2 regions of the Microbacterium sp. K41 genome follow, and region 2 is predicted to be linked to the other one. Evidence: predicted binding sites of a transcription regulator. Region 2 holds the regulator's gene; the other holds the start of a gene.

Region 1 (5,259 bases), on a different contig from region 2:
TCGAAGGAGACGAACGAGAAGCTGATCACCACGACCGGTTCCGGTGTCGACCCCACGCGCACCTCCACCCTGGAGAGCCCGGAGTACATCGAGTTCGCGCCGGAGGTGTCGGCCGTCGCCGCCCAGGTGCTGCCCAACGCGCAGTCCTGGCCGACCTCGCCGCAGGCCCCCGAGATGATCCAGTCGCTCAGCGACAACCTCGCGCTCATGCTGCAGGGCAGCCTGACCGCGGAAGAGGCGATGCAGCAGACCTGGGACACCTGGCAGTCCCTGGCCGACTGATCGCCTCGTCGAACCCGAAAGGACAGCTCATGTCGCAACCCGTCACCTCCCGGCGCCGCGCCCGACGCGCGTCGTGGACGGGCCGCGCCCTGCTGGCGCCCGCCATCCTCGCGATCGTGATCATCGCGATCTACCCGCTCGCCTACATCGTCGCCGCGTCGTTCTCCGACTCGTCGCTGGGGCGTCCGTTCGCGGACTGGGTCGGGTTCGACAACTTCGCGGCACTGCTGGGGGACGGGGTCACCCTCCCGTCCCTCGGCAGGTCGCTGCTCTTCGCGATCCCGTCCGCCCTGATCGCCCTCGTCGCCGGTCTCGTGGTGGCCCTGTCACTCGACGCGGCCGTCAAGGGCGGACGGATCATCCGGGTGCTGCTCCTGCTGCCGCTGATGACGCCGCCAGTGATGGCGGGCGTGATCTGGAAGCTCATGCTCGCCCCCACCGGCGGGCTGCTCAACAACATCGGTCAGTCGTTCAGCCCGGGCGCCGAGCCGTTCCTGTTCCTCGGCTCGAGCCCGGCGGCGATGGTCTCGCTGATCGTGGTCGACGCGTGGCAGTGGACGCCCTTCTGCGTGCTGCTCGTGTTCGCCGCGCTGCAGACCCTGCCGACCGAGGTGTACGAGGCCTCGCAGGTCGACGGCGCCGGGGTGTGGCAGACGTTCTGGCGCATCACGTTCCCGCTCGTGCTGCCGAGCCTGGTCACCGTGCTGCTGCTCAAGCTCGTGGTGTCGTTCAAGGTGTTCGACCTGGTGTTCATCATGACCGGCGGCGGACCCGGCTTCGACACCACCGTCAGCAGCTTCGCGATCTACCGCACCGGGTTGCAGACCTTCGACGTGGGGGCTGCCGCCGCGCAGACCATCGCGTTCCTGGTGCTGGTCACCATCGTCATCCTGCCGCTCAACGCCGTCCGGCAGCGCCTGCACAGGGAGAGCTGACATGTCGCTCACACTCCGCACCTCCGACCACGCCTCCGACAGCGCGACCGTCACGCTGGTCGTGCCGGACGCGCGCCGCCGTCGTCGCCGCAGCCGCACCTCGAGCATCTCGCGCCCCGGTCGCCCGTCCGTGCTCGTCACCGTCGTGAAGTGGGTCGTGATCCTCGTCGCGATCGTGCTCGCCCTGCTGCCCGTGCTGTACATGGTGGGCATGTCGTTCAAGAGCCCGGACGACATCCTGTCCACCCGCATCCTGCCCTCGCGGCTCGCGTTCGAGAACTGGGTGGGCGCGTTCGAGAACTGGCCCATCCTCACCTACCTGCGCAACTCCCTCGGTGCCGCGCTCGTGGCGGTGCTGGTGTCGCTCGTCGTCTCGATCCCCGCCAACTACGCCATGGCGCGGCTCCGCGCGGGCGGGAAGCAGACCCTCGGGCTGATCGTCTCCGCCTACGTCGCCCCGCCGATCGTCGCGATCATCCCGCTGTTCGTGCTGGTGCGCACCGCCGGGCTGATGGACTCCGTGATCGGGCTCGGCATCGTGGAGGGCCTGCTGCTCACCCCGGTCGCCGTGTGGCTGCTCGACGGGTTCTTCCGCGCGATCCCGTTCGAGGTCGACGAGGCCGCGCAGATCGACGGCTGCGGACCGCTGCGCACCCTGTGGGCGGTCATCCTCCCGCTCACCGCGCCCGGCATCGTGGCCGTGTCGATCATCGTGTTCATCCTCGCGTACAACGACTTCCTCATCCCGCTGCTGCTCACGCAGAGCATCGACTCGCAGACCCTCCCGGTCGGCATCGCGCTCATGCAGGGCGGCCGCGAGGTGATGTTCGGGCAGATGGCCGCCGCCAGCCTCGCCGGCCTCATCCCGATCTACCTGCTCGCGCTGTTTCTGCAGAAGTGGCTCGTCGGCGGGCTGACGCAGGGGAGTGTGAAGTAGCCCGAGGACGCGATGGTCCGAGTGCGGGGTCGGAGACGTGCCGGGCGGGGTGGTCCGGGGTGCGTCTGTGAGGCCGCGACAGGGGCGGAGCGGGGGATGGATCGCGTCAGGGGGCGGGGCGGCGCGCGATCGAGATCGAGTCGGCGGCGGCGAGGCGTCGGAGGTGGGCCGTGATGCGGGCCCGGAGATCGTCGTGCTGCGGGCCGAGGCGGGTGGCGGCGTCGTGCCAGTTCGAGGGGTCGTAGCGCCAGACGGGCCGGGACTTCAGGTCGGGCGCTTCCCGCTCGTAGCGGGGCCAGATGTGGGCGTGGACGAAGGCGTCGGTGTTGCCGAGGATGTCGATGTTGATGCGACGGAACGCCGGATCGACCTCTCGGCAGGCGTACTCCACGGCCGTGGCGAGGAGGTCGACGGCGGCGAGGAACCGTACCCGTTCCTCCCGCGGCAGGTCCGCCAGCGCGGTGGCCTCCGGATCCGTGCCGAGCAGCACGCAGTAGCCGGGGAGGAACTGCACATCGCCGATCACCGCGTAGCCGCCGGGCAGTTCGGCGAGCAGCGTCGGGTTCTCTCCCCGCGCGGCGGAGCGGATGCGGTCGTCACGCCAGTCCATGCCGCCGATGCTATCGACGGGTGCTCCGGCGGGGACGATCGGGTCGCGAGGGCGTGGTCTGCGAGCTCGTTCCGTCGGGCGCCACCGTGCGGTTCGTGGAGGGCGTCGGTGGCCTTCTCGCCAGTCCGAAATCCCGGTTCTCGATTCGAACAAAGATACGAAACTCGCCGCCGTCGACGGTAGAATCGGGGCATGTCCACACTCTCCGGTTTGCACGAGGCGATGTCCCGCCTCGACGCCGCGTGGGGTGGCGCGGGCGATCCGATGGACCTGAACCGCGAGCAGTTGATCGCGGTGAACGACGCGATCGGCGTGCTGCGGAGACGCCTCGACGCGGTGCACGTGTCGGTGGGAGCGGGCATCGCGAGGGAGTCGCGGCCTGAGCTCGGAGCCGGCAGCCTGGCGAAGCAGCAGGGCTATCGGAACCCGGCGAGGCTGATCGCCGCGACGACCGGAGTCTCGACGGGAGAGGCGGCGCGACTGGTGGCGGTGGGCGAGGCCACGGCCCCGCGCGCCGACCTCCTGGGGCAGCGACTGCCGGCGAAGTACCCGTCCGTGCGGGAGGCGTTGGCTGCGGGTGCGCTCGGTGCGCCGGCGGCCGCGCTGATCGTCGCGATGCTCGACCGGTGCCGCGTGGCCGTGGGTGCTGCTCGGGTGGCGGAGGCCGAGCGGGTGCTGGTGGAGCAGGCGGCGGGGTTGTCGGTGGATGAGGTGCGGCGGTTGGTGGTGCGGGCGGAGGCGTGGGTCGATCCGGATGGGGTGGAGCCGCGGGCGGAGGAGCAGCGGTCGCGTCGGTCGTTGACGCTGTTCGAGCGTGACGGGATGGTGCATCTGAACGCGGTGCTGGATGCGGAGACGGCGGCGCCGGTGGTGGCGGCGATCCGGGGGTTCGTGTCGGCAGCGTTCGCGGCGCGTCAGGAGGCGCCGGATGCGGGTGCGCCGGATGCGGACCGTCGTACGGTGCCGATGATCCAGGCGGATGCGTTGGCGGCGTTCGCGGGGCACGTGCTCGGGTGTGCGGCGCGGTTGCCGCTGGCCGGGGCGACGGTGGTGGTGCGGGTGGGTCTGGGGGATCTGGAGGCCGGGTCGGGGGCGGCGCAGGTGGACGGGATCGATCAGCCGGTGAGCGTCGGGGCGGTGCGGCGGATGGCGGCGGGCGGCGGGGTGATCCCGTGTGTGCTCGGCGGGGGCAGTGAGGTGTTGGACTGGGGGCGGGAGAAGCGGTTGTTCACCCGGGCGCAGCGGCTGGCGCTGGTGGAGCGAGACGGGGGGTGTGCGATGTGCGGGTTGCCGCCGGAGATGACGAAGGCGCATCACATCCGGTGGTGGTCGCGCGACCGCGGGCCGACGGATCTGTCCAACGGGGTGCTGCTGTGCGAGACGTGTCACCATCGAATCCACGACAACGGGTGGGACATCCACATCGACAGCGGAGAACGCGCCAGTGGTGGCGGTGGTAGCGGCGGCGGGATGGCGAGGGTGTGGTTCGTGCCTCCGCGGTACATCGACCCCGCACGCACGCCTCGGCTCGGTGGGCGGGCCCGCTTCGACATCGCCGCCTGACGGGTGGTCGGGTGGTGGGGTGGGCTCCGTGGGCACGACGCTTCGACGCTTCGACGCCGTGGGATGCGCGACGCGAGCCGGTCAGCGGCTGCGGCCGACTCCGGCGGCGCGCAGGCGATCAGCGATCAGGATGCCGAGGGCGGTGGCGGCGACACAGCTCGCGAGTGTGATCGCGAAGAAGAGCAGCTGCACCGGAAGGGTGAAACCGCCCAGGTCGAACGACGCCCACGCGAGCAGGGGATACACGACCCCCACCACCACGGCGCCGACGTAGTGCAGCCACGTGCCCCAGTAGCGCCACATCACGAACAGGAACGGCAGCTCGGTGAAGGCCGCCCACCACAGGTTCGTCGCCACACTGCCGAAGCCGTACCCGGAGAACGGCACGATCACGAGCCCGGCCAGCAACCCGACCAGCAGACCCACGAGCGGTGCGCGCAGCAGGCGCAGGGCGATCACCGACGGCAGCAGCCACAGGCCGGCGAGAGCGACGCTCACGAATGGCAGCCCCGGGAACAGGATCGTCGACACCCAGTTCGCGGGAGCGAGCAGCAGCCCGCCGGCCACGCCCAGCGCGGCGCACGTCAGCAGCAGCGCCGTCGGGAACCGGAAGCGCCGTCGTCTGCCGGATACCCCGCCGTCCGGCGCGCTCATGCGAGGGTACCGAGGTTCGCGGGTTCCGGCGCGTTCGTGTGATCGGGTCCGCCATCCGTAGCTTCCGGCGCGCTCGTGTGATCGGGTGCGCCGTCCGTAGTTTCCGGCGCTTTCGCGTGATCGGGTGCGCCGTCGGCCGTATCCTGAGCGCTCATGCGAGGGGTTCCGACGCGGCCTCGCGGGCGGCCTTCGACGCGGGCGACGCCGCGCCGACCTTCCAATACCCGCAGAAGCTCACGGCGTTCTTGTCCACGCCGCGCTCGCCGACGAGGAGCCTG
Region 2 (5,259 bases):
ACCTGGTCCGTGGCGCTGTGCCGTCCGCGGCGGAGGGTCTCGCGGACAAGACGCTCGTCGGCGGCGTGATCGACGGGCACAACATCTGGCGGGGCGACCTGGCCGCGGCGTTCGCCACGCTCGAGCGTCTGCGCGACCTGGGGGCCGCGGCCGTGTCGGCCTCCACCTCGACCTCGCTGCTGCACGTGCCGCACGACGTCGCCGACGAGACCTCGCTCGACCCCCGCCTGGTGTCGTGGCTGGCGTTCGCCGATCAGAAGGTGCAGCAGGTCGGCGTGCTGGCCCGCGGGCTGTCGCAGGGTCCCGAGGCGATCGCCGCCGAGCTCGACGAGGCCTCGGCGGCCCTGCGCGACCGGCTGGATGCGCCCGGCGTGCGCGACGGCGCGGTGCGCGAGCGGGCGCTGGTCGACGCCGACTTCTCTCGGGTGTCCTACGAGGAGCGGGAGAGTGCGCAGGAGGCGCTCGGCCTCCCGGTCCTGCCCCTGACGACGATCGGGTCGTTCCCGCAGACCGCCGACATCCGTCGCGCACGGGCACGGTTCACGCGCGGTGAGATCCCCCGCGACGACTACGACGACTTCCTGCGCCGGGAGATCGCCGCGGTCGTGTCGCTGCAGGAGGACCTCGGACTCGACGTGCTGGTGCACGGGGAGCCGGAGCGCAACGACATGGTGCAGTACTTCGCCGAGAACCTCGACGGCTTCGCGGTCACGGAGCACGGGTGGGTGCAGTCGTACGGCTCCCGCGCCACACGCCCGTCGATCCTGTGGGGCGACGTCTCCCGGCCGGCACCGATCACGGTCGACTGGTCCGGATACGCGCAGTCGCTCACCGCGAAGCACCTCAAGGGCATGCTCACGGGGCCGGTGACGATCCTCGCGTGGTCGTTCGTGCGCGACGACCAGCCGCTGGGGGAGACCGCGAACCAGGTCGCCCTGGCGCTGCGCGAGGAGATCGCCGACCTCGAGGCTGCGGGCATCGCCGTGATCCAGGTCGACGAGCCGGCCCTGCGCGAGCTGCTGCCGCTGAAGAAGGCCGATCAGCCGTCCTACCTGGACTGGTCGGTGGCGTCGTTCCGTCTGGCGACCGGTGGGGCAGCACCGGGCACGCAGGTGCACACGCACCTCTGCTACTCGGAGTTCGGTGTCGTGATCGACGCGATCCGCGCGCTGGACGCCGACGTCACGTCCATCGAGGCCGCCCGCAGCCGGATGGAGGTCGTCGCGGACATCGCCGAGGCCGGGTTCGACCACGGCATCGGCCCCGGCGTCTACGACATCCACTCCCCGCGGGTTCCCGCGGTGGAGGAGGTGGAGTCCCTGCTGCGTCGCGCCGTGGAGGAGATCCCCACGCGGCAGCTCTGGGTCAACCCGGACTGCGGCCTCAAGACCCGCGGCTACGAGGAGACCACCGCGTCGCTGCGGAACATCGTCGAGGCCACGCGCCGCGTGCGCGCCGAGGTGGGCGCCTCGGTCTGATGATGTGACGAAGGCCCTCTCCGAGCGATCGGGGAGGGCCTTCGTCGTGTCCGGGTCAGACGGCTCGCAGCACCGCGACGACCTTGCCGAGCACCACGGCCTCGTCGCCGAGGATGGGCTCGAAGGCGGTGTTCCGCGGCAGCAGCCACGTGTGTCCATCGCGGCGACGGAGCACCTTGACGGTGGCCTCGCCGTCGAGCATCGCCGCGACGATCTCGCCGTTCTCGGCGTCGTGCTGCGAGCGGACGACGACCCAGTCGCCGTCGCAGATGGCGGCGTCGATCATCGACTCGCCGGAGACCTTGAGCATGAACAGGTCGCCCTTGCCGACGAGCTGCCGGGGGAGCGGGAAGATCTCCTCGACCTGCTGGTCCGCGGTGATGGGCACGCCGGCGGCGATGCGGCCGACGAGGGGCACGAGCGCGGCGTCGCCGACGGGAGTCGTGACATCGGCCGGGTTCTCGGCGCCGGAGCCGGTGCCGGGCAGGTCGATCAGCACCTCCATGGCCCGCGTCTTGCCCGGGTCTCGACGCAGGTAGCCGCTCAGCTCCAGCTGGCCGAGCTGGTGCGTGACGCTGGAGAGCGACTTGAGCCCGACGGCGTCGCCGATCTCGCGCATGCTCGGCGGGTAGCCGTTCTGGGCGATGGCGGCCTGGATGACCTCCAGGATCGCCATCTGCTTGGGGCTGAGGCTCTTGCGACGGCGGGTCCGCGGCGCCTCCGACTCCGGGGCTGTGGTCTCGCTCATGATGCTCCTTCAGTGCGTGAGATCCGACGTCGCTCTTCGAATGTCGGTGGCCCGTGGTGGGGTGTCCTTGTCGAAACCGTATCCGAGAATCGCGCCGATCTGGAAGATCTGTTCGAGCGTGTCGGACGATTCGTGGACAGGGTTTCGAAGACAGCTTGACAGATGTTCGAACTCGAAGATATCTTCGGAACGTAGCTTCGCATTCACGGCTCCCGGCCGAGTCGCGGATGCGAACGCTACGCCAACCTCCCCGGGCCCTCGCGGCGCCGGGACAGTGAAGGAGCAGACATGAGCACCATCAGCCTCAGCACCGCGACCGCGATCTCCGCCATGGCCCGTCCGGCCACGCGGCTCCGGCTCACGGCTCGCGGTCGCGGTGTGCTGCTCGCGGTCGCGTCCGTCCCGCTCGCCGTCGGCATCGCCTTCGCGGCGATCAGCGGCGGCAGCGCCATCGCCTCCGGTGCCGACAAGCCCGTGGCTGCCGTCGAGACCATCACGGTCATGCCCGGTGACACCCTCTGGTCGATCGCCGGCTCGATCGCTCCCGAGGCCGACCCGCGCGACGTGATCGGCGACATCAGCCGCATGAACCTGCTCCGCGGCGGAGAGATCCAGATCGGTCAGGAGCTCGCGATCCCGGCGCAGTACGCGGAGTGACGCATGGCCGTCGGTGCCGCCTCGTCCTCTTAACATGGATAGGGTGACCCTCTCCCTCAACGATCTCCCGCTGCGCGACGATCTGCGCGGACTCACTCCGTACGGCGCACCGCAGGCACCGCTACCGATCGCCCTCAACGTCAACGAGAACACGCATCCCGTTCCTGACGAGGTCGCCAGTGACATCCTCGACGACATCGCCGTGGCGATCCGCGACGTCAACCGCTATCCCGACCGGGAGTTCACCACGCTGCGGGAGGCGTTCGCGGACTACCTCGGTCACGGGCTCACGGCCGAGCAGATCTGGGCGGGCAACGGCTCGAACGAGGTGCTGCAGCACATCCTGCAGGCGTTCGGCGGACCGGGGCGGACGGCGTTCGGCTTCGCTCCGACCTACTCGATGTATCCGCTGATCGCGCAGGGCACGGGTGCGTCATGGGTCGCCGGCACCCGGCACCCCGACTACTCGATCACCCCGGAGGAAGCCGCGGAACAGGTGAGCGCCGCCGACCCCGACGTGGTGATCCTGTGCTCGCCCAACAACCCCACCGGTACGCCGCTCGGGCTCGACGTCGTCGCGGCGGTCTACGAGGCCGCGCGCGGCGTGGTGATCGTCGACGAGGCGTATCAGGAGTTCGCACCGCACGACGCGCCGTCCGCGCTCACGCTCCTCGACGGCCGTCCGCGGCTCGCTGTGTCGCGCACCATGAGCAAGGCCTTCGCGTTCGCCGGAGCGCGCGTCGGCTACCTGGCCGCAGACCCCGCGTTCATCGACGCGCTCCGCCTCGTGCGGCTGCCGTACCACCTGAGCGCGCTCACGCAGGCCGCGGCGGTGGCGGCGCTGCGCAACGCCGACGTGATGCTCGGCATGGTCGAGGAGATCGTCGAGCAGCGCGACCGCATCACAGCGACGCTGGAGGCACTGGGGTACACGCCCCACGAGTCCTGGTCGAACTTCGTGCTGTTCGGTGGCGTGGCCGACCCGCAGGCCACGTGGCGGCAGTTGTACGACCGCGGCGTGCTCGTGCGCGACGTCGGCATCCCCGGCCACCTCCGCGTCAGCGCGGGCACCGAGGCCGAGACGACCGCGTTCCTGGACGCCCTGGCCTCGATAGGATCGGCATCATGACCACCCCCGCGAACCCCGCCCGCACCGCGCGTCGTGTGCGCAGCACGTCGGAGTCGACCGTCGAGCTGGAGCTGAACCTCGACGGCACCGGGGTGAGCCGCATCGACACCTCGGTGCCGTTCTTCGACCACATGCTGACGGCGTTCGCGAAGCACTCGCTGACCGATCTCACCGTCCGCGCCTCCGGCGACACGCACATCGACGCGCACCACACCGTGGAAGACGTCTCGATCGTGCTGGGTCAGGCCATCCTGGAGGCGCTGGGCGACAAGGCGGGCATCTCGCGCTACGGCGATGCGCTCGTGCCGCTCGACGAGGCGCTGGCGCAGGCCGTCGTCGATATCTCCGGTCGTCCGTACCTCGTGCACGAGGGCGAGCCCGTCGGTTTCGAGCAGCACCTCATCGGCGGGCACTTCACGGGCTCGCTCGTGCGCCACTCCTTCGAGGCCATCGCGTTCAACGCGGCGCTGACGGTGCACGTGCGCGTGCTCGGCGGCCGTGACCCGCACCACATCGCCGAGGCGGAGTACAAGGCCTTCGCGCGCGCGTTCCGTCAGGCGAAGGCGCTCGACCCGCTCGTCGACGGCATCCCGTCCACCAAGGGGGCCCTGTGAGCGCGGCACCCCGCGTCGCGGTCTTCGACTACGAGTCAGGCAACGTGCACTCCGCGGTCAAGGCGCTCGTGGCTGCGGGCGCCGACGCGGTGCTCACGCGCGACCGCAGTGAGGCGCTCGAGGCCGACGGCTTCGTCGTGCCGGGGGTCGGGGCGTTCCAGGCCGTGCGTGATGCGCTGCACGCGCACGGGGGCGACGAGATCATCGGGCGGCGTCTCGCGGGCGGTCGCCCCGTGCTGGGCATCTGCGTCGGCATGCAGGTGCTGTTCGAGCACGGGGTCGAGCGCGGCCACGACACCGCGGGCCTGGGGGAGTGGCCGGGCGCGGTCACCGAGCTCAACGCTCCCGTGCTGCCGCACATGGGCTGGAACACGGTCGACCCCGGCGAGGACACGGTGCTGTTCCGCGGCATCGAGGAGGAGCGGTTCTACTTCGTGCACTCCTACGCGGCGCAGTCGTGGGAGCTCGACGTGATCCCGCCGTTCCCCCAGCCGGTGCTGACCTGGGCCACCTACGGCGATCCCTTCCTGGCGGCCGTGGAGAACGGACCGCTGTCGGCGACGCAGTTCCACCCGGAGAAGTCGGGCGAGGCGGGCATCCAGCTGCTGCGCAACTGGGTCACCAGCCTCTGAG

What was found. Region 2 encodes LexA, which represses DNA repair genes until DNA is damaged. Its sites were predicted from a motif close to TCGAACANNTGTTCGA; they were not measured.
Region 1: the regulator LexA is predicted to act here: its motif matches at 2,910-2,925, upstream of DW309_RS12910 (HNH endonuclease signature motif containing protein).

What each region holds. Positions count from the first base shown of each region.
Region 1 is NZ_SSDO01000414.1:3,320-8,578, forward strand. It holds gene DW309_RS12890 (ABC transporter substrate-binding protein) at 1-282, shown strand, start outside; gene DW309_RS12895 (carbohydrate ABC transporter permease) at 312-1,217, shown strand; gene DW309_RS12900 (carbohydrate ABC transporter permease) at 1,219-2,154, shown strand; gene DW309_RS12905 (HIT family protein) at 2,261-2,764, opposite strand; gene DW309_RS12910 (HNH endonuclease signature motif containing protein) at 2,957-4,327, shown strand; gene DW309_RS12915 (ECF transporter S component) at 4,409-4,981, opposite strand; gene DW309_RS12920 (siderophore-interacting protein) at 5,133-5,259, opposite strand, start outside.
Region 2 is NZ_SSDO01000476.1:5,557-10,815, forward strand. It holds gene metE (5-methyltetrahydropteroyltriglutamate--homocysteine S-methyltransferase) at 1-1,478, shown strand, start outside; gene lexA (transcriptional repressor LexA) at 1,534-2,226, opposite strand; gene DW309_RS15845 (LysM peptidoglycan-binding domain-containing protein) at 2,515-2,883, shown strand; gene DW309_RS15850 (histidinol-phosphate transaminase) at 2,918-4,012, shown strand; gene hisB (imidazoleglycerol-phosphate dehydratase HisB) at 4,009-4,626, shown strand; gene hisH (imidazole glycerol phosphate synthase subunit HisH) at 4,623-5,258, shown strand.